2 regions of the Vreelandella halophytica genome follow, and region 1 is predicted to be linked to the other one. Evidence: predicted binding sites of a transcription regulator. Region 1 holds the regulator's gene; the other holds the start of a gene.
What was found. Region 1 encodes PhoB, which activates phosphate uptake and scavenging genes when phosphate is short. Its sites were predicted from a motif close to TGTCATANNNNTGTCANA; they were not measured.

Region 1 (11,482 bases):
TTTCGAAAGCAAGCTGCTCGCCGTTGGCAAGCGTCAGGCGCCGGCTATCGACGTCGAGCGCGGTGACATGGGTATGGGGGCGCAGCGTGGCGTCGAGCTCGCGGGCCACCTCGTCGGCGCTTTGCCTGGCGAGTGCCTCGGGCGCCAGGCGTTTGCCAAAGCCCGTGGAGAGCAGTGGCTTGCTGTACTCATCGCCGCTGTCGAAACTTACCAGGGTGATCGAGCGGGTGTCACCTTGGCGCCGCAATGCCCGGGCCAGACCGACACCGGCCATGCCGGTGCCCAGGATGATCAAATCTACCGGCTTTTCGGTTTGAGATAAAGAGTGGGTCATGCCATCACCCAGTGTTGGAACCATGATGTTTTCAATGACGGTCTTTAAATGAACGGTCTTCAAGAAAATGTCGTTGAGAAAAGTGCGTTAGAACGTCATGTTACACTAGCTTCAACGACTTGACCGCCCAGGAGGCCGCGTGGCTTCACCCCTTTTGCACCCTACCCCCTACGCGCGCTGGCAACCCGTGAACGCGCTGCGCCCGGCCATGAGCGCCGCCTGGTGGCAGTGGGTGGCCTCGACCGATTCCCTGACCCAGCGGCTGGTCTCGGCAGGCCAGCCCAACCCCTTTCGCGTGCAGCTTTTGCGCCAAACGGTGGGGGTGCCCACCCGCGACGAAGCGCTGGCACTGGGCCTGGCGCCGCGCCGTCTGGCCTGGCTTCGTGAAGTGGCCCTGTGCGTGGATGACGCCCCTTGGGTTGTGGCGCGTTCGGTGGCGCCTCTCGAGCAGCTTCAGGGGCAACACCTAAAGCGCCTTGGCGAACGTTCACTGGGGAGCTGGCTGTTTCGCCAGCCGGATCTTGTACGCGGGCCCCTCTTTGCCACCCGCCAGCGGCCAGCGTTTGCCCGCCGCTTGTGTCCTCCTGGGGCGGCCGGGGTGTGGGCGCGGCGTTCGGTCTTTTATCACGCCGGCCTGGCGCTATTGGTCCAGGAGGCCTTTTTATCCACGATGGCGGATGATCTTGGCATGGCTTCGCGCTAGGCTAGACGCGCGTTTTGTCTTTGAGAGGTAAGCATGGATCGTTCACTGCTGCGCCCTACCGGGTGGTCTCGGGCGGCGGATTTCATCACCCTGATGCGCCTGGACCGGCCCATCGGCACCTGGCTTTTGATGTGGCCGACCCTTTGGGCGCTGTGGGTGGCCGGCGAAGGCGTGCCGGGGCGTGGCGTGCTGCTGATCTTTATCGCCGGGGTCTACACCATGCGCGCGGCGGGCTGCGTGGTGAACGACTACGCCGACCGCCACTTCGATGGCCACGTCAAACGCACTAAAAACCGGCCGCTGGCGACCGGGCGTATCAGCGAGACCGAAGCCAAACTGCTGTTCATCTTGCTGGTCGCCGCCTCCTTCGTGCTGGTCCTGCTGACCAACTGGTTTACCGTGGCCCTCTCGTTGGGCGGTGTGGCGCTGGCGTTTATCTACCCCTTCATGAAGCGCTATACCCATTTCCCGCAAGTGGTACTGGGCGCCGCGTTCTCCTGGGCGATCCCCATGGCGTTCGGCGCGGTGCTGGGCTACGTGCCTTTCGAGGCGTGGGTCCTGTTTTTGGCCAACGTACTGTGGACCGTTGCCTACGATACCCAATACGCCATGGTGGATCGCGACGATGACCTGAAGATCGGCATCAAGTCGACCGCCGTGCTATTTGGCGAGGCCGACCGGTTGATCATCGGGCTGCTGCAGGCGGCCACGCTTGCGCTGCTGGCGCTGGTGGGCTGGCGTGTAGGGCTTGGCGGATTCTTCTGGCTGGGCCTTGTGGCCATGGCGGTGACCTTCGTGCATCAGCAGCGCTTGATCGTTGGCCGCGAGCGCGACGCGTGCTTTCAGGCGTTTTTGAACAACCACTGGTCGGGTCTTCTGGTATTTGCCGGGCTGGCCTTGAGCTGGTGGCCGGTGACAGGCTAATGTCGGGGATGTCATAAAACTGTCACCCGCCCATGGTGTGATTGTCACCGATATGTCATCGAACCACTTTCGTTTGGACACCGTGAGGCCCGCCAATGACCGCCAAGACCGTTTTGATCGTCGATGATGAGGCGCCCATTCGCGAGATGATCGCGGTGGCGCTGGAAATGGCGGACTATCGCGTGCTCGAAGCGGACAATGCCCAGGACGCCCACGCCCTGGTCGTGGACCATCAGCCGGACCTTCTGCTGCTTGACTGGATGATGCCGGGCACCAGCGGGATCGAGCTTGCAAGGCGGCTGAAGCGCGAAGAGGCGACCGCCGAAATCCCGATCATCATGCTGACCGCCAAGGGCGAAGAAGATAACAAGATCCAGGGGCTCGAAGCGGGGGCAGACGACTACATCACCAAGCCGTTTTCGCCTCGCGAACTGGTGGCGCGTTTGAAAGCGGTGCTGCGCCGAACGACGCCACGCGGCGTGGAAGACCCCATCGAAATCAACGGTTTGATGCTCGATCCGGTAAGCCATCGGGTCAGCGCTCACGGCAAGGCATTGGATATGGGGCCCACCGAATATCGCTTACTGCAGTTTTTCATGACCCATCAGGAGCGCGCCTACACCCGTAGCCAACTGTTGGATCAGGTATGGGGCGGCAACGTCTACGTCGAAGAGCGCACCGTGGACGTGCATATCCGCCGTCTGCGCAAGGCGCTGGGCGATGCCCATCAGAACCTGATTCAAACGGTGCGCGGCACCGGGTACCGCTTCTCCGCCCGGGTGTAGCGCGTGCGTTTGTGGAGCCGAGAGCTTTGGCGTATCGCGGGTCTGGCCACCCTCGGCGTCGTCCTGGGTTGGCTGTTTGGCTCGCCGGGGCTGGGGCTGTCAGCGGGTTTGGGGGCGTGTCTTTTTTATCATCTGCGCCAACTGCGTACTCTGCATCAGTGGCTGACCTTCACGCCCAACGAAGAGCCCCCCGCGGCCAAGGGCCTTTGGGGTGTGCTGCTGGACCGACTCTACCGCTACCAGAAAAGCCAGCGGATCACGCAAAGCCGACTAAGAGCCACGCTTGCGCGTATTCAGGAATCTTCTGAGGCGATGCGCGACAGCGTGGTCATGCTCGACCGCCACGGCGATCTCGAATGGTGGAACAGCGCCGCCCACCAGATGCTGGGACTGCAAACCGCCCACGACCGTGGCCAGCACATTACCAATTTGCTGCGCGATCCCGCCTTCGTGCGCTACTTTTCCGCGCGCCAGTACAGTGAGCCATTAACGCTTACCTCGCCGATCGACGAGCGGCGTATTCTCGAGTATCAAATCACGCTCTACGGCGATGACGAGCGTCTGGTAATGGCGCGCGATATTACCCGGCTGCACCGCCTGGAGCAGATGCGCCGTGACTTCGTGGCCAACGTGTCCCACGAGTTACGCACGCCGCTTACCGTGCTTTCGGGTTACCTGGAAACCTACAGCGATTTAAAAGACGAGCTGCCGCCCCGGTTGGGGCGCAGTATCGGCCAAATGCAGGCGCAAACCCTGCGTATGCAGAACCTGGTCAATGACTTGCTACTGCTTTCCCGATTGGAAATCGACCAGGGCGGCAAGGATCATCAGCCGTTGGCGCTGGCGCCGCTTTTACAAAGCATTCACCAGGATGCCAACGCTCTTTCCCAGCAGCAGCACACCGAGCCCCAGCGTATCGAGCTTGTGATCGAAAGCGACGCGCGGCTGATCGGAAGCGAGCAGGAGCTTCGAAGCGCCGTTTCCAACCTGATGTTCAACGCCGTGCGTTACGCCCCCGGGGGGAGCGAGATCACGCTGCGCTACGCCCCCCTTCCCGACGGCGGCGTCTGTATCGAAGTGGAGGATAATGGGCACGGTATCGACCCGGTCCATATTCCCCGCCTGACCGAGCGCTTCTACCGCGTGGATAAAGGCCGCAGTACCGCCACCGGTGGTACTGGGCTCGGGCTTGCCATCGTGAAACACGTCCTGCTGCGCCACGACGGAAAGCTTCAAATCGACTCTCACCCTCAGCAGGGGGCGCGTTTTCGCTGCGTCTTTCCCGTCTCGCGAATTGCTCAGACCTAGGTATATGAGACCAAAGTTGTACAGTGTGTCAAAATGGCATACAAGATTGGGTCACAAATTGTCTATGTGTCATTATTAGCCACTTTTTAGTGATGCAAACGCCGTTGTCCAGCTTTCTGTATAAGACTTGTAATATTTTAAGTTCTTGTTTTTAAAGTAATATTAATTTTTATGCCATGTTTGGCACAGCCTCTGCAAAGCTTTTGGTAAGAAAGACAGCTGCTTCAAAGTAGTCGACCGAAAGGTACTCTTTCTTACTTTAAGCGGTAACCACAGCGATTCAGGAGGTGGAATATGATGTCCAAGGAGCTACTCAAGAAAGCTGGTATTCTAGGTATTTCGTTTGGCCTATTGGCAAGCCCGATGGCGTTTGCAGATACCACCGATCACTCGTCGATCGAGGAAAACCAGGACAGCATGGTCGAGCAGGATCCGGCGCACGAGTCATCCGGTGTCAATATGAACACCAATGACAACCCGGATTACACTCAGGAAGAGCTCGAAACCGACCATCACACCCAAGGCCCCAACGATGAAACCATCGGTGAGCCAGACTCAATGGGTACTGCAACCGAAGAGGGTGCAGAAACTTCTCCGGAAGGCGTAGTTGAGAAAAACTCTGATTCATAAGTAACATTTTGTTGCATTTTCTGTACAAAGCGTTACGCTTAGGGAGTGAGCATTTATAAGGGACAGGATGTCCCACTGCATGGATGCTCCAAACGATTCAAGGATTGAATCAAGCGACGATCAACAACGTTAGTCAGGGTTAGATTCCAAGGTTGGAGCCCCTCAAAAGGATAGGAAGCTTTCGTTACGCATCGCAATCGCTAAGCATAAATGAAGACCCCGCCTCGTAGCGGGGTCTAGTTTTTATGGGTATAACGTTTTTTTGCTATAAACCTTTTGATCACTATAAAGGTTTACGCCTCGGCTACCTCGCGTACCCCACCTTTGAAAAGCCTGCCAGCTCAGACTCGATCATGAGTCAACTGCTTGATATCCCGGTAATGGGCGTCCCACATCAGCACCGCTCCGGCCACGGCCCCTGGTAGCAAGAAAAGGTTGGCAAGCGGTATCCAGGTAATCAGCGTGACAAGCCCCCCGTAGCTCATGCTCGGCCACCAGCGCGCGGCCAGGCGTTGGCGCATGTCTTTAAAGCTCACCTTGTTGTTATCCATGGGGTAGTCCAGGTAGGTGATGGCCATTACCCAGGCGGAAAAAAGCGCCCAGAGTAGCGGGGCCACTAAATTGAGCCCGGGTATCCAACTTAAAACGAATAGAAGGGCGGCGCGGGGCAGAATATAGCGCAGCTTGACCAGCTCGCGGCCCAGCGCGTCCAGGGCCGTTTTCGCCAGGCCCCGGTCGTCCAGCGGCTCGACACCGGTGGCGCTGCGCTCTATGTGGGCGGCCAAAAAGCCGTAAAAAGGAGCGGCGATTAGATGCGTCACCAGCGTGAAGGTAAAAAATATCGCCACCAGCAGGCTCAAGACGAACAGCGGCCAGATCAGCCAGGAGAGCCAGTCAAGCCAGGCCGGTATACTCGCCATGGCATGGTCCAGCCAGCCGGAAAAGCGCCGAGCGGTGAAGCTTGCAAGACTGATGTAGACGATCAGATTGATCAGGATGGGAAGAAATATATAGCGCCGTAGTCCTTTTCGGTAGACCAGGCGGATGCCCTGGCTCAGGGCGGAGACCGCAGTTAGCATCGAGGATCCTTATAAATACGCCCGGGTGGAATGCCTGGGCGTATTGCAGGCTCAACGCTTTAAAAGGTCAAGGCTTTTTTAGCATCTGCTCATCGAGGCTGTCCGGCGCGGTGTGGCGAATATCGAGCCCCTTCACCAGGTAGACCACGTACTCGGCCAGGTTGTTGGCGTGATCGCCCACGCGTTCGAGCGCTCGCAGCACCCACATGATGCTCAGCACCGAGCTGATCGAGCGCGAATCTTCCATCATGAAGGTCATCAGCGAGCGCATGGCGCTGCCGTATTCATCGTCCACGGATTCGTCTTCGCGCACGACCTGCATGGCAAGTTCGGTATCGAAGCGGGCAAAGGCGGTGAGCGCGTCGCGCAACATCTTGCGAACGTGCTCGCTGATATGGCGCACCTCGACGAGGCCACGAATACCGCTGCTGTTGTCGGATAGCATCAGGGCGTTACGCGCGATCTTGCTGGCTTCGTCGCCGATGCGCTCCAAATCCGACGTAGCGCGAATCACCGCCAGAACCAGGCGCAAATCCGAGGCGGCGGGCTGGCGCCGGGCGAGTACGCGAGTGCACTCCTCGTCGATCTTCAGCTGCATGTCGTTGACCTGGCGGTCGTTGTCGCGCACTTCTTCGGCCAAGTGGCTGTCGTTTTCCATTAGCGCGTGTACGGCGTTTTGTACCTGCTTTTCTACCAGCCCACCCATCGCCATCAGACGGGTTTTCAGCTCTTCCAGTTCCTGATTGAACTGGCGCGAAATATGCTGGCTATGGGTATCGCTTGTAATATCCATCGAGCACTCCTGCGGGGATCGGCGCCGGGCTATGTGACCCGGCCGGTGATGTAGTTTTCGGTCCGCTGCTGTTTCGGGTTGGTAAAGACCTGGTCGGTCGGGCCGTATTCGACGAGCTCGCCGTCATTCAAAAAGGCGGTGTAATCGGATACTCGCGCGGCCTGCTGCATGTTGTGCGTCACCAGCACCAGGGTCAGCTCGTTTTTAAGATTGCGAATCAACTCCTCGATTTTGAGCGTGGAGATCGGATCCAGCGCCGAGGCCGGCTCGTCGAGCAGCAGTACGTCGGGCCTGACCGCCAAGGTGCGCGCGATCACCAGCCGCTGCTGTTGGCCGCCGGATAAAAGCCACGCCGAGCGGTGCAGGCGATCCTTCACCTCGTCCCAAAGCGCGGCGGATCTAAGCGCCCACTCGATGATGTCGTCGCGCTTGCGCTTGGGCAGGCGCCGTTCCAGGCGCAGGCCAAAGGCTACGTTTTCGTAGATCGACATCGGGAAGGGGTTGGGGGTTTGAAACACCATGCCCACACGACGGCGAAGCTCGCTCACATTGATGTCCGCCTCGAAAATATCGCGCTCTTCAAGCTCGATACGGCCGTGGTGAACGGCGCTTTCGTTAAGGTCGTGCAGCCGGTTGAACGCGCGCAAAAGCGAGGACTTACCGCACCCGGAGGGGCCGATAAACGCGGTGACCCGGTGGCGCGGCACTTGCAGCGTTAGCGCCTTGAGCGCGGGTTTGCCGCCGTAGGTCAGGCTGAAGTCCTGGACGTTCAAACAGCGCTGTTCGGCGTCAAACGTCACTACCGGCGGCGGTGCGGCTTTCAAGGGCGCGGCCATGACTCTCCTCGTTGACGCCGTAAATAATGACGTAGAAATATGGCAGTTAGGTTAAGCACCAGCACGATCAGCACCAATAAAAGCGCCGTGGCGTAAACCAGCGGAATGGCGGCCTCGACATCATCGCCATGAAAAGCGGTATCAAATAGATGATAGCCAAGATGCATGAATTTGCGCTCGAGATGCAGGTAGGGAAACTCCCCGTCCAGCGGCATCTGCGGGGCCAGCTTGGCGACGCCGACCAGCATCAGCGGTGCTACTTCTCCTGCGGCCCGGGCCACGGCCAGAATCACCCCGGTCAGCATTGCCGGTGTCGCCATGGGTAGCACGACCCGGGTCAGCATCTCCAAACGGGTCGCGCCCAGCGCCACGGCGCCTTCGCGCTGGGCGATGGGCACGCGCGCCAGGCCCTCTTCGGTGGCCACGATCACCACCGGTAGCGTCAGCAGGGCAAGCGTCAATGAGGCCCACAAAAGCCCGCCGGTACCGAACGTGGGCGAGGGCAGGGCGTCATCGAAAAACCAGCGGTCGATCGAGCCCCCTACGCCGTAAACGAAAACGCCTAGCCCGAACACGCCGTAAACGATCGAAGGGACACCGGCCAGGTTGCGCACGCCGATACGCACCAGCCGGGTCAGGCGATTCTGGTGGGCGATCTCGTTGAGATAGATCGCCGCCAGTACGCCAAAGGGCGTCACGATCACCGACATCAAAATCACCATTAAAAGCGTGCCGAAAATGGCCGGCCAGACCCCGCCGCCGGTATTGGCCGCCCGCGGGCCTTCGCTCAAAAACCGCCACACGCCTCGACCCCAAACGGCGGTTTTTTCCAGCAACGAGAGCGCATTGGGCGTCTGGAAAGCGCTGATGCTTGAAAGCGGCTGCACCAGGCGCTGCCCCTGGCTGGTGAGCAGTATTAGCTGGCCCTCCGGGCGGTGCTCCCGGGCTGTAGCGACCAGCCCGGCAACGCGCGTTCGGGCGGCGGTGCCGGTTAGTCGCTCGCCTTCGAGCTCCAAAGCGCTCAGCCGGGCGATGATATCCCCCCTGGGGCTTCGCTCGAGCCGTACCACGTCATCGGGTGTGGTCCGGCTTGTGATCTCGTCCAGCGCGATCCAACGCCAGTCGGCGCCGGTTCGTTCGCGGTTGCCGGTAAAGTAAAGCCGCTCGGCGCCCTCGCTCTGGGGAAGGGGGGCCTCGCGTATCGGCTGGCCGATCACCTGCTCGCCGGAGCGCAGCGTCAGCTCTTCGAGCGTGGCCGGCCAGAAATGCCCCAGCCCTTTGACGGTGAGCAGCGTGAGCAGCGTCGCCAGCATCAAAAGCGACAGCGCCACGCAGCCGGCGCAGAGCCAGGCCCAAAGGGTGTCGCCGGGCCAAAAGCGGCGCTGACCGGCGCGTACCATCAGTACCCCCCCAGCCGCTGGTAGCGGCGGCGCAGGCGCTGGCGAACGACTTCCGCCAGGGTGTTGACCAAAAAGGTGAACATAAACAGCACGAGTGCGGCCAAAATCAGCAGGTGATAGGTCAGCCCGTCCGGCGGCGCCTCGGGCAGCTCGATGGCGATCGCCGCCGAAAACGAGCGCAGCCCCTCGAAGGGGCTCAGGCTCATGAGCGCGGCGTTACTGCTCGCCATGAGGACGATCATGGTTTCGCCCACGGCGCGGCCGGCGCCGATCATCACCGCCGAAAAGATACCCGGCCCCGCCATGGGCAGGGCGACCTTCCAAAGCGCCTGCCAGCGGCTGGCGCCGAGGGCCTGGGCGCCTTCCATCAGCGTTTGCGGCGTCCCGTAGAGCGCGTCTTCGGCCAGCGAATAAACGCTTGGAATGATGGCAAACCCCATGGCAAGGCCGACGATCAGCGTATTGCGGGTGGTGTAATCGATACCGAAGCGCTGATCCAGCAGCCGGGCCAGGTCGCCGCCCAGCCACTGCTGCTCGATCATGGGCGCAAGCCAGAGAGCGAGTGCCGCCATGACGGCGACCCAGGGCAGCAGCCAGAGCCCGGCCCGGTCGAGCGAGAGCCTTCGGCGCAGCGCTTTCGGCGCCCTATGCCATAAAACGCCTGCCAGCGCCGCGCTCAGGGGCAGCCACACCAGAAGTGTCAGCGCGCTGGCAAGGTGGTGCTCCACCCAGGGCGCCAGCACGAGCCCCGCCACGAAGCCGATGACCACGCCGGGCACCGACTCCATCAGTTCCAGGGTTGGCTTGATCCGCGCACGAAGCCGCTCGGTCATGAACAGGGCCGAAAAAACCGCCGCGCCCAGCGCCAACGGCACCGCCAACAGCAACGCAGCCAGGGCGGCCTTGAGCGTGCCCCAGGCCAGGGGCGACAGCCGCGCCAGCGAGAAATCGTCGAACCGGGTCAACAGCGGAAGCGTTTCCCATACCAAAAACACGCCGATAGCCAGAATCGCCAGCAGCACGCCAACGCCGGCGGCGGTGATCATGGCGATGGCTAAGCGGTCCTTGAGTGTTCGCCAGGACAAAGGCGCCGGCAAGGCAGGTCGCGTCATAGGAACATCTTAAGAGAGCGCGTGGGGTAACCGGAGTAAAGCATCAGCTCTCCTTAACGTAAGTCATTTTTATGTCAGTCGTGTGACACCGGCTGCGTTTCGCGCTGCTCGTCGGTTAGCGGTACAAAGCCTGCGTCCCGCACGATTTGCTGGCCCTCGACGGACATGATCAGTTCGATGAAGGCCTGCTCGACCGGGGGCAGCGGCGTATCGGGAGCGGCGTTCACGTACAGGTACAAATCTCTTGAAAGCGGATACTCGCCGCTTTGGATCGTCGTCTCGGTGGGGAAGATCGCTTTGCCCTGACCATCGATGATGCCCAGCGGGTGCACCATGGGTGTCAGGTGATGATAGCCGCTGTAGCCCATGGCGTCCGGCGCGTGGCCCACCGCGGCCACGACCGCCGAAGAGCCCGGGTATTCGCTGATATCGGCTCGAAACTGCCCGCCGCACAGCGCCCGCTGGCGGAAAAGATCGAAGGTGCCCGAGGCCAGGTTGCGCCCGCTGAGCGCGATGCGCCCATAAGGCCACTGTGGCGGTGGCGTGATGTCGGCCCAGCGGCGAATCGGCGTGCTGGCCCCGCAGGCGCGGGTGGTGGAAAAAATGGCGTCCAGCGCCTCGGGGGACAGCGCGTTCAAGGGGTTGTGTCGGTGCACCACCACGACCAACGCATCCCGGGCGACGCGAAGTTCGCGTGGCGGATAGCCGTAGCGCGCTTTGAAGCGGGCACGCTCGCCTTCGCTCATGGGCCGCGACATGGGGGCGAGGCGCGTCGTCCCCGCGGTGAGCGCCGACGGTGCAATCGCCGAGCCGCCCGCCTGAAACTGCACGTTGATATCCGGGTGGCGCGCGTTGAGCGCCTCGCCCCAGCGCAGCACCAAACTCGCCATGGTGTCGGAGCCGGTCGCCCCCAGGGTGCCGCTAATCGGCGCGCTCGCAAAGACCGGCGCGCTGAGCCAAAGCAGCAGCCAAAGTGCAAGGCTTACGTATTTATTGGCTGGGCGTAGCCCGCGACTGTTCAAACGATCCACCTCTTGTGATTAGCTGACGCCGGATGCTAACCGTGCCATCATGTCCGCATCCTGTTACAAAAATACGTTACAGCCGTCTTTTACAACAATAAGCCTTTGAAGCGACCCGACTATGACACCGCTTGAACATGACCTCGACGATGCGCCTGCTCCGCTTGGGCAGTTGACGCTAAAGCTACTGGCTTCGCGTCAGGATACCAATCTTTATGGCGATATTGCCGGCGGCTGGCTGGTCAACCAGATGGACCAGGCCGCGGAGTTGGCGGCCGGCCGTGAAGCAGGCGGGCGCACCGCGACGGTGGCGATCGAGTCGATGGACTTTCTAAGCCCGGTACGGGTGGGCTCGATGGTCAGCGTATACACCCAGGTACAGGAAATCGGCCACAGCTCGATCAAAATCGATGTCGAGGTGTGGGTGCGCCCGCCCCAGGGGCGCACCCTCGAAGAGCGCCAGAAGGTGACCGAGGCCCGCTTCGTGGTCGTGGCCCTGGACGATAACGGGCGTATTCGCGCCGTGCATAGCGACTAGCGCGGCCATCAAAAAGGG
Region 2 (11,482 bases), 1.5 Mb from region 1:
CAGGCGGTTGAACATAATATTCTACTACTCCACCACCATCATTGATATATCGTGCGAACACCCATTGCTGATTATAAAATATTTCTTTGTCTAAAAAAGGATGTATTATCTGATCTTCGGCTTGATCGGCAAAGTCGTCCCCTTTCTCTCCCATATTGCAATCACGACAAGCCGGTATCAAATTCACTGGCAGTACAGAGAACTGAGGATAATGGGCCAAAGGCAAAAAGTGATCTAGATTTTTAGGGTGCCCAATATCTCCACAGAAAGGACATTTTTCGTTTGCAGATGCTAATAGCGATTCATATATTCTTCTTGCTGGCTTTTCTTTATTCCGAAGATTATTTTCGTACAAATTAACCAACTTTCCTTTGGTTAATGGAGGTATAACGACCGTTTTTCTTTTAAGATTTTCAATTTTAGGAAAATTATGTAACTCTCCATTTTCCAGCAACTGCTCGTATTGCAAGCCTAGATCAATAAAAAGCGGAATAGTAGATCGAAAATCATTCCTCACATTTACCTGCCCCATACCTGAAGCACAAGCGTTCAGCACATCTTCAAAATCATATAAAGGGTAGTCTAATTTTCTCAATGCTCTAACCCTTTATCGCGATGAATTATCATTGCTTTTAGAATGGATCGAGCTTCTAGACCTATTTTATTTTCGTAATCATTGATAATATTTTCGTATGACCTCCCTGAATCTACAGCTTTTGACATCAAATTATGGTAGCCCGACATTACCACTTCTAAACCGAAAACCTCCCTTGTTAACACTCCTACATTTTCACCAAAAGTTTCTACTTCTGGTCTATAAGGCTTTAAAGTATCACCTACTCGATTAATCTTCCAAACACATGATTTTGGTACTTCCTGTAAAAGAACAGGGGAATGTGTAGCAATTATAGCGACACCATTTAGATCAAAAAGCAGCTCACTAAGCGTCCTTACAAACGCTGATAATAATGGTGGGTGAAGATGACTTTCTGGCTCATCGATCAAAACAAGCGTTTTTTCTTCTATAACTGAAACTATCTTAGTAATTGTAAACAAAACAACAGAATGACCTGAGCTTAAACTTTTCAAATAACCATTAATTTCAAAAAGTAATAAACTCCGAAACTCTTCACTATCCACCTGTTCCGGCTTTTTTTTCAACCTCAATTGCTTGTAAACATCCTCCAACTCACTCAATCCTACAGATTCAAAGTTTTCATCCGATCCTAATTTCTTAATAGCTTCACGCCACAGAAACAACTTATCTTTTTTTCTGAAGCAATCAACTAAATTATGAACAAAGTCGGCCCTAAGCTCAGGTATTGTTCTTAGGTTACCTTGTTTGTCTCCATTTTTTAAACCCACATAAAAATAACATGTACCTTTACTTGGATCAGGTTGCTCTTCAGGAGGATCAAAAGGATCAAAAGCGCTAAAAGACACAGATATCAAGCTACTAAAATAGTCGCTTTCTATCGGTCTTTCTATTCTATATTTAGTATCGATAAACTGGCCAATCGTATCATCAGGATTCGTGATTGCTTGGATCATTCCGTTTAAAATTGTCGTTTTGCCAGATCCATTCCTTCCAATTAAAGCATGAATATTTGTACTTGGTGTCGAGCTCTCTATTACATCGAAATCTAATCTAATAGATGCCATAGCTCCACATCTTGATCGTTCAAATGCGAAATTAAAGTTTGTCAACTCAGCCTTTCCGTAAAGAACCCTGTAAAACTGACCTTTAATAGATGTTAAGCTGGCATCTCTCAAAAGAGAGACTTTAAAAACCTCCTCCTCTTGAACACCATCAATTATTTTTGGATCGAAAACAATATCATTTAAAGAAGAAAGTAGTTTTTCTTTCAAATTTTTAGGTAAATTAGATAATTCTTTGTAGAAATCTAAACTTTCGCCAACTGAAAAAAAATCACCATCGAGCTCGATAAACTCATCCTCTAATTTCTGGCGTGTTGAAACTGAGATATCTTGCCCCTTGAATCCTATCTTGATGTTCCCGATGTTATGGAAACTTCCTTCTTGGTCATGCACTGATAGATAAAACATTGTGACGAATGAAAAGTCATTCCAGCGATCTACCTGTAAATATGCCTGATTAACGCCTTTAGTCGGCACGCGTTTACCATGTGGAATAACTTTAAACTTCATTAATATTTTCATCCATTAGATTAAATTTTAAAATAAAAAAAACCGAACGGTTTTTAGGTTCACGTAACAGTGATTATATAACCAGCTTCATAACCTCAATGAACCTGCCAGCGCGTTCATTGAAGTTATGTAACCACCTTGATCAAAACTACCCTATAGATTCTATCGAAAGCAAATTTTGCCTGAATACCCAAAATTCACGTATGTGCCACCAAGTATAATTTGCCATATCCAAACATGCTGGCACAGGGCCATCAGCGCTTTCATCCATCTAGAACGTGCCAAGCGAAGCGAGCAGCGCCATAACCCTCAGTATCGATATAAAAGTGTAGCGCGGGCTACTCGTAAACTGGCGGTGCGCTCTTATCAGCGCCTGCGTCTTCAGCCTCTTTCAAAATATCCTCGACGCTTTTAATAACCGCATACTCGCCTTCCAGATTCGCAAGCGACATGGCGTGAACTTCTTCTGCGGTGCGCGGGGTGCCGGCGTAGTCGCGTTTGGAGAAGCTAAACGTGGCATCCGCGACTACCTGTACGGCGAAACCCAGATTACCCGCCGTGCGGGCGGTGGCTTCGACCGAGTTACTGGTACTCACGCCCACCACGACCAGCCGGCCAATATCGCGAACGCGTAGCCAGCGCTCGAGCCCCGAGTGGATGAAGGCGTCCGGCACATTCTTTTCGACCACGTGCTCGCTGGCTAGTGGCTCGAGCGCTGGCTGAAACTCGACGCCGGGCTGGCCGGGCCAGAACGGTGAATCCGGTGAGCGGGAAATATGACGGACATGCACGATGGGCGCTCCGGCTTTGCGCCAACCCCCCAGCAGGCGCTGGATATTGGCTTCCGCTTGGGGGTTGTTGCGCTCCCCCACTGCGGGGTCTTGCATGCCGCGCTGCATGTCGATGATGAGTAAAGCGGGTAAGGCGTGCATGGCGTGGCGCTCCTTGTTAAGCCTGGCGGCCGGGCCAAAAGCGGCTAAACGGAGGGCCCGGCCTGGCTTGATCCTACGAAGCGCCGGGCGCCCCGTAGGATGTGAACCCGTCTTACAGCATGCGGGGGATTTGCGAGGAGTGGTGATGAAGAATGGGCGCTTCCTTGGAAAGGTCGACCACGTAGCTAAAGCGTGCCTCGAAGTTCAAGAGCTCGCCTTCGACCTCGAAGCGCCAGTTGTAAAGGCCGGTCAGCGAGCAGAGCGTCTCGGACATTTCCTGAATGATCAGGGTTTTTTCGTGCAGGGTGATGCTCAAACCCGGGCGGGCGCCGAGGCGCTCGAAATAGTCGCGGTGTTTTTCGCTGTTATTGGCGATTCGGTTCGAGAAGGTCGGGATCAGTACGGCGTTGTCATCGTAGAGGGCGAGCAGCGCTTCTACATCGGCGTCGTTGATCGCTTGCATCCACTCATTCAGCACGTCGTGGGGTGTTCTCATCTTAAACCTCTTCAACAGATAGCGGTGACTTGACGCCGCGGGCTCAAACGGCGGTGACCTGACTTGATACGGCAGTTACATCCAATACAGCGAGCCCCTCGCCTTCACGGAAAAGACGTTACACGGTATGTTACCGAAATAGCGTCGCCCTCGCATGTCAAGTTCGCTTAGCGCTAGAAGTGTTTGAAGCGGTAAAAGAGCTTTTGCAAGAAGCTCGAGCCCAACATCAGGGCCAGGCTAAGTATTAAAACGGCCAAAGAGGCGTAGGTGACGCCTCCGCCCCACTCCCAGCGCGATATTACATTGCCGACTTGCTGAACGAACAGATAGACGCCGATCAAGAAGCTGCCCGCGCGAACAAGCCCTGCTTCGTCAACGGATGCATCTGCCTGGGTATCGCTTTGGTGTATTTTTTGCGCAATGGTCGGCGCCTTCAGCCAGAGTACCGCACCGATCAAAAGAGGTACCACCAGGCTTGTCACCATCACGGGGAGCCACGGGGACTCCAACTCTGCCGTAAAGATGTTTTGAAGCGAGAAAGCTAAAGTGTAGAGCGGAGAAACCACCAGATAGATGGCAAGAACACGTATCAGGAGAACGGAGAAAGCGTGCATCGAATGCTCCTTAAAAAATTCCCATGATACGGTTCTTCGATGTGTTCTAAAACATACTAAAACGCCCCGGCGATATACCACTAATGACGACGGTCAACGCACTGCGTTTGAACGTTTGCCTATAACTTTCCCGACTGGCTGTGATCCCGCTAATTAACCTAAAAGCCACTAATGACAGTTTGGTAAATATTGGCCACTACTTTTATAAAATTACGCAGTTAAGGATGGCACTTGCGCTGTAGAGGCATCGTTATATACTGTATTTATATACACTATAAGGATGTGGCAATGGCGCAACCTCTTACGCCCCAAGGCAAGGCGCCTTTTAAAGGCCGAGGCGCCACCTTCGACCCCCATAACCGCTTCGCGCTCTCGCAAAGCGAATACGAGTCCGATGGCTGGTGGCAGGAAGAGGCGCCCACCTCGCTTGCCACCGAAATACGCGAAGAGCCGAGTAAAAGCGCGCTTGCCTGGAACAGCTCGCCGGATCTCTCCTTTGATCGCTCCTTGAACCCGTACCGCGGCTGCGAGCATGGCTGCATCTACTGCTTTGCCCGCCCTTCTCACGCCTATTGGGATATGTCACCAGGGCTCGATTTCGAGACGAAACTGATTGCCCGCACGGGCATGGTCGAGCGTTTGAAAGAGGAGCTCAGCCACCCGGGCTATACCTGCCGCCCTATCAACCTGTCGGGCAATACCGATTGCTACCAGCCCATCGAGGCGAAACACCAAACCACCCGGCGCCTTTTAGAGCTTTTATACCAATGCCGCCATCCGGTCATGCTGGTGACCAAAGGCACACTCGTTCTGCGCGATATCGAGCTTTTAGCGCAAATGGCCGAGCACCGCCTGGTGCGCGTGCTGGTCAGCCTGACCAGCCTGGATGCGAATTTAAAGCGCACGCTGGAGCCTCGCGCGGCCTCGCCCCAGGCGCGGCTGAAGGTGATCCGCGAGCTCAACACGGCGGGTATCCCGGTGGGTGTGCTGGTCTCGCCGGTGATTCCCGGGCTTACCGATCACGAGATCGAGCGGCTAATCGAGGCCGCGAGCCGCTCTGGCGCGCGCACGGCAAACTGGATGCTGTTGCGCTTGCCCCGTGAGGTCGCGCCGCTGTTCGAACAGTGGCTGACCACCCACTACCCCGAGCGCGCCGACAAGGTAATGAGCCTGATTCGCCAGTGCCGTGGCGGCAAAACCAACGAGGCGGCGTTTGGCAAGCGTTTTCGCGGCGAAGGGGTGTTCGTCGATATGATCGACCAGCGTTTCAAGCGCGCCAGCCGCCAGTGGGGTATGCAGCCCCGGGCCGAGCAGGGTCTCAATACCCGGGATTTCAGAGCGCCCCGCGCTCAGGGCGATCTATTCGACCCGGCCGGTCCGGAGTAACGTTTGCGCGTTCGCCGCTCGTCGCGCTCTTCAGGGCGTTATCCGGCTATGACGGTAATGGCAATCAACAAGGCGGGCAGCGCGATAAAAACGCCCAGTACCCACACACCGGCGACCTCTTTGCGTTCGACGCTGGCCCGGCCCAGCCACTGGGCACCTTTGACCGGCAGCAGGCGTAAAAACGGTATTCCACCGATAATCAGCACGGCAAACACGTTGAACAGCAGGTGCACCAGCGCGATTTCCAACGCTAGCAGCGCCGTGGGGCCACTGATGGCCGTCGCTGTGAGCAGCGCGGTCATGGTGGTCCCCAGGTTACTGCCAATCGTGAAGGGATAAATTTGGCGTAGGGTAAACGCACCGGAGCCGGCCATGGGCACCGTCAGGCTGGTGGTCGTCGACGAAGACTGCACCAGTATCGTCACCAGCGCGCCGGACATAACGCCGGTGATCGAGCCGCGCCCAATGGCGCTGAGCATGATCTGCCGGGCGCGCCCGACCATCAGCCTTGATAACAGCTTGCCGATGTAGCGAATGGTAAGAAAGATCATCGCGACCCCCACAAGGATCAGGGCGGCGCCCAACGCCACCTCCGGAAGACGCGAAAGCGCACTCGCCACAAAATCCGCGACCGGATCGGTCGCCTGACCGACGAAATTGACGCGCTCGAGGGAAAGGTCTGCATCGCCGTAAAAGAGCACCGCCACGCGTTCGGCCAGGCGCTCCAGCGGGCTGAATAGAATCTCGATGGGCAGCAGGATGGCAACCGCTAACAGGTTGAAAAAGTCGTGCATCGTCGCGGCGGCAAAGGCGCGGCGAAACGCGTTATCGTCTTTCACATGGCCAAGGCTTACCAGGGTGCTGGTCAAGGTGGTGCCCACATTGGCGCCCATGATCATGGGCACCGCCAGGGCCACGGGCAGCCCGCCGGCGACCATACCGACAATCACAGAGGTGACCGTGGAGGAGGATTGAATCAGCGCCGTCGTGATAATGCCGATCATCAACCCCACGAAGGGGTTGGTGGCAAAGGCGAAGAGCTGTTCGGCTTGATCGCCCAGGGTCAGTTGGAAACCCTCGCCGACGATGGATACCGCACAAATCAGAAAATAAACGAGTAGCGCAAGCGCCAGCCATTGCCCCAGCTGGCCGCGTCGTATTTTTTGTTGATGGTACATGACGTTACTCTCTGCCCGGCGCTTGGCCGTCTCTACCATGGCGAGACGCTCCAGCGGCTTATACGCATCAAAGCGCTAGGCTCTGTCTGAAAAGTGCCTGCGCTCGACAATACGGCGTTAAAAATTGGCTCGCGCGCGAGTCCGATCAAAATACTCATTTACACATGTAAACTCCGTTTTTCGCCAATTTTTGCCTTGTCTTGTCTTCGCTCGTCGACTTTTCAGACAGACCCTAAACGCTTTAGTCTGCACCATCAACGTGACATCCTGGTGACAAGGACGCCGTGTCGTCTTTGCCAGTTTGTCTGCCGCTACATCATCGAAAACCGGGGGCGATCACCCGCGCCCTGAGTCGCCACCACCGACAAGAAGATCATCTCGGTGATGGCGAAACTTCAGAAGGGCCTTACATGCGCTGAATATCAGCGCTCGCCGCGGCGTTCGCGTAGCTCGCTGAGCACCAGTGCAAAAAAGCCGCGAATTTCCTGGAGCCTGGGCCGGGCCTCGTGAATGAGCGTATCCATCGACTCGATCTCGCGGTGCTGGTCCTCGCGGGCGGCGAGTTCGTTTCTGATCTCTTCTATCAGTTCGGCGGAGTCGTTCAACATGGCCTTGAGCTCGGCGGTTGACGTGCCTTCCAAGTGTTGTTCGAAACTCATGGCGTTATCCTAACATCGTCGTGATGGCAATGAGCGCTGCGGGCAGCGCAACGAAAGCACCCAGCACCCAGGCGGCCGCCAATGTTTTACGCTCGGCGGCCAGGTCGCCGAGCCGCCGGGCCCCCTTGACGGGCAGCAGGCGTAAAAACGGCAGGCCGCCAATGATGAGGATGGCAAAGAGGTTGAAGAAGAGGTGAACCAGGGCGATTTCCAACGCCAGCATAGCGTGCTCGCCACTCACGGCGGTTGCAGCCAGCAAAGCGGTAAAGGTGGTACCGACGTTCCCGCCCAGGGTGAAGGGGTAGATCTGCCTTAACGTAAAGGTGCCGGAGCCCGCCAGCGGGACCATCAAGCTGGTCGTAGTCGACGAGGACTGTACCAGAATGGTCACCAGCGTGCCGGAGATGACCCCGGTTACCGGGCCACGCCCGATGGCATTATTCATGATGCGCTTGGCACGACCCACCATCAGTTTCTTGAGCAGTTTGCCAATGTAGCGAATGGATAAAAAGATGGCCGTAATGCCGATCGCGATCATGACGATGCCACCCAGTATGGTAGGCAACCCCGAGACCAGGCTCTCTACCGAGCCGGTGACGGGGTCGGTGGCAAAACCCAACAGGTCCGCGTTGTCCATGGAGAGATTGGCATCGCCGTAGAAAAGCTCGGCTACTTGCAGCGCTATACGCTCCAGCGGGCTAAAGAGTATTTCCAGCGGCAGTAGAATCGCCACCGCCAGAAAGTTGAAAAAGTCGTGCACCGTGGCGGCGGCGAAAGCGCGGCGAAACTCGTCTTTATTGCGCACGTGCCCCAAGCTCACCAACGTATTGGTCATGGTAGTGCCGATATTGGCGCCCATGACCATGGGCACGGCGATCGCCACCGGCAAGCCGCCGGCCACCATGGCCACGATAATGGAGGTTACCGTCGAGGAGGACTGAATCAACGAGGTGGCCACGATACCGACCATGAGCCCGACCAAGGGATTGGTGGCGAACTCGAAAAGCTGCTCGGCCTGGCCACCCGTGGCGGTGCTGAAACCGTCGCCGATCACCGAAACCGCGCAAATAAGGCAATAAATCAGCAACAGCAGCGTTAGCCAATGCGTGGCTCGCCCGCCCCGCGCAGTGCTTTCTTCATCGTCGCGCGTAGTATGATCGGCTACGCTTGTCGTCGCTTCGGTCATCGTCTTACCCTCAGTAGGAAGTAAAGCGCCATCGCTCTCTGACTAAGCTTTACCCAGCATGACCGACAACCAATGACAATAAAGTGACCAGCGTCCTTCTGAGTTGATTATTTCCCCGTCTTTTTGAAGAGGTTTTCAGTCCCGCGCCAGTATTTTGGCCGCGATGGGTGAGGTGATCATCTGAATCACCGCAAAGAAGGCAGCGGGAATCGCGACTTCCGAGGGCAAACCGGAGGCCGCCACGAACGCCGCGGCAATGCTGAATTCCTTTTTGCTGACGGTGAACAGGTAGGTGATGATCTCCTTGCGGTCACGCGTGACCAGCCGCGAGGCCATGCCGACCAGGTAGCCCGAAAGGTTCAGACAAAGCGCCGCGCCCGCGATCACGAAAGCGTACGCGCCGTAACCGATGATGGTCTCGGCGTTGGGCCCGACCACGGCCAGCAGTATCAACAGGTAGACGCTGGAGCCAAGGCCTGCATAGGTGGCATCGAAACGCGCTAAAAAGCCCGTGAACATCGTGCGCAAGGTGACCCCTAATACCGTGGGTAGTAAAACGATCAACACCAGCTCGACGATGATCGCCCCTAGAGGAACCTCTAACTGAATGCCCGTTAGCCACAAAAACAAAACGGGCACGATGAACGGCGAAAGCGCGGTATTAATGGCGTTGAACACGGCCGCCAGCGCCACGTTACCCCGCGCCATGAGCACCAATAACGGCGATGACACATCCGTTGGCAAGGTGCCCAGCAGCATCTGCCCCGCCGCCAGGGGGCCGCTTCCGAAAAAGAGCCGCCCGGTCAGCCATCCGACAAGCGACATCGGCCCATAGACGAGCCCTAGCGCCAATAACGGCCGCGAGGGTTTGCGCATCACCTTTCGCACGTCGTGGGCATCGAAGGTCAGGCTGATGATAAACATCAAAAGCGCCAGCAAGACCCCGATAGCAGGTTCGAGTAAAAGCCCGGTTTCGGGCACCAACAGGCCCAGGGCGGCGGCGACCACGACCAACCAAAGAAGCTGATCCTCAACGAAAGATATAATACGGGTCATGCTGTTACGTTCGCTCCCTCGGTAGGCTAGCCATGCTCATGGGCTGTATATTCCTGCGCTTTATAGGCATGCTCTGTATATTCACCTTATCTTTTCAGCGACTTCCACTGGCAGACCTTCATGACCGACACGCCCAGCAAGACCCAGCTCAGTTTTTACCGCCGCCTGTATACCGCCCACCTGATCAGCGAAGGCGCGGGCAGCGTGCCCGAACTGATCAGCGCCACCGGCATGCCGCGGCGTACCGCCCAGGACACCATCGCATCCCTGGGCGAGCTGGATATTCGCTGCGTGTTTCACAACCTCGAGGGCGAGCGCCACAATATCGGCCGTTACGTGATCGAGACCTGGGGCCCTATCGATGCGCGCTGGGTCAAGGCGAATGCCGAGCGGCTGGGCCAGGTGCTGGGTTACCTGTAGCGTCTGGCGACGGTGGCGGCGCCTCTTCGGGCTCGGCCCAGGCCAGGCGGGCGGCATTGAGCGTGACGCTTAAAGAGCTTGCCGCCATGGCAAGCACCGCCGCCAACGGTGGTATCGCCATGATAACCACCAGCCCTAGCGCCAGGGTGTTATAAAGCGCCGAGAACGCCAGGTTTTGAAGCATCACCCGGCGAGTGCGTTTGGCAATGGCGAGCAGGCGCACCACCCCGCCGATGCCCGGCGTCAAAAGTTGGGCCGCGGCGCCCTCGCGGGCGGCCTCGCTTGCCTGCATGGGCGCGACCCCTACCCCGGCGGCGGCCAGGCTGAGCGTATCGTTGACGCCGTCGCCTACGTAAACAACCGGTGAGGCGAGCCCGGCCAATAGCTGGGCTTTCGCCTCCGGCGAGCGCTGGGCGTAGCAAGCGTTCGGGGCGAAGCCCACCTCCTTGCCCAGCCAGCCCACCGCCCCCTGGCGGTCGCCGCTGATCAGCGCGGTCAGATACCCCAGACGATGCAACTCCTCCAGGCTTTCTTTTGCGTCTTCGACCGCCGGGTCGGCCAGGTAAAAAGTAGCCAACCAGCCCGCCCGGTCGGCCAGTACGACCTGGGAGGCGAAGGCGTAATCGGGATGGGTGGCGCTGTCCGCCAGCGCCACGCCTTGTTCGCCAAGCCAGGCGGCGCTGCCCAGCCGCCAGTGCTCGCCGCTTTCGAACTCGACGGTGCGCCCGGCGCCGGCGGACTCTTCTACACGGGCAATCGCGCTGGTGCCATGGTCGGTATCCTGACGTTCGAACCCACTTGCCCAGCGTAAAAGCCCAAGGCTTAACGGGTGCTCGCTTTGGCGCGCGCTCGCGGTCAGCTTTGAGTAAAAATCCTGGGGAAAAGAGGCTTCACGAAGGGCGACGTGTACCACGCGATGCTTATTGGCCGTGAGCGTGCCGGTTTTATCGAAAGCGACAGCGCGCACTTGAGCCAGCACCTCGAAGGCGGCGGGGTCTCTTATCGCAACCCCGCTTTGCATGGCCTGGCCACTGCCGGCAAGCGTTGCCAGGGGTACGGCAAGCCCCACCGCACAGGGGCAAGCGACGACCAGTACCGAAAGCGCGCGGACCACCGCGTCTTCCCAACCGGCGCCCAGAATAGCCGCCGCTGGCAGGGTCATCAGCGCAAGCAGCAGCGCCGCCGGGCTCAGCCAAGCGGCGAAACGGTCGGCGAGCTTATGAAGCTCGCCCTTTTGGGTTTGTAAAAGCCGCATTTGCTCGCACAAACGATCCACGCGCCGCTCACCGGCGGCGGCGGTGACGCAAAGCGCTATAGTGTGATCTTTAGCGCCACCAGCCAGGTAGCGATAACCCGCGTACACGTGCTGGCCGCTGTAAAAGTAGC

Region 2: ACWHXT_RS06380 (Na/Pi symporter) is a predicted target of PhoB. The motif match lies at 7,034-7,051, and genes of this name have one in related genera.

What each region holds. Positions count from the first base shown of each region.
Region 1 covers NZ_OZ309107.1:3,757,961-3,769,442, reverse strand. Annotated here, with positions in the region: gene ACWHXT_RS17460 (FAD-dependent oxidoreductase) at 1-334, opposite strand, end outside; gene ACWHXT_RS17455 (chorismate--pyruvate lyase family protein) at 474-1,037, shown strand; gene ubiA (4-hydroxybenzoate octaprenyltransferase) at 1,071-1,961, shown strand; gene phoB (phosphate regulon transcriptional regulator PhoB) at 2,057-2,746, shown strand; gene phoR (phosphate regulon sensor histidine kinase PhoR) at 2,750-4,054, shown strand; gene ACWHXT_RS17435 (hypothetical protein) at 4,349-4,684, shown strand; gene cysZ (sulfate transporter CysZ) at 5,026-5,763, opposite strand; gene phoU (phosphate signaling complex protein PhoU) at 5,831-6,556, opposite strand; gene pstB (phosphate ABC transporter ATP-binding protein PstB) at 6,586-7,392, opposite strand; gene pstA (phosphate ABC transporter permease PstA) at 7,377-8,792, opposite strand; gene ACWHXT_RS17410 (ABC transporter permease subunit) at 8,792-9,904, opposite strand; gene ACWHXT_RS17405 (PstS family phosphate ABC transporter substrate-binding protein) at 9,979-10,926, opposite strand; gene ACWHXT_RS17400 (acyl-CoA thioesterase) at 11,048-11,464, shown strand.
Region 2 covers NZ_OZ309107.1:1,348,180-1,359,661, reverse strand. Annotated here, with positions in the region: gene ACWHXT_RS06410 (HNH endonuclease) at 1-595, opposite strand, end outside; gene ACWHXT_RS06405 (AAA family ATPase) at 592-2,169, opposite strand; gene ACWHXT_RS06400 (cysteine hydrolase family protein) at 2,508-3,101, opposite strand; gene ACWHXT_RS06395 (nuclear transport factor 2 family protein) at 3,214-3,597, opposite strand; gene ACWHXT_RS06390 (hypothetical protein) at 3,771-4,211, opposite strand; gene ACWHXT_RS06385 (PA0069 family radical SAM protein) at 4,500-5,597, shown strand; gene ACWHXT_RS06380 (Na/Pi symporter) at 5,636-6,814, opposite strand; gene ACWHXT_RS06375 (hypothetical protein) at 7,198-7,434, opposite strand; gene ACWHXT_RS06370 (Na/Pi symporter) at 7,439-8,620, opposite strand; gene ACWHXT_RS06365 (bile acid:sodium symporter family protein) at 8,756-9,676, opposite strand; gene ACWHXT_RS06360 (helix-turn-helix domain-containing protein) at 9,797-10,096, shown strand; gene ACWHXT_RS06355 (heavy metal translocating P-type ATPase) at 10,050-11,482, opposite strand, start outside.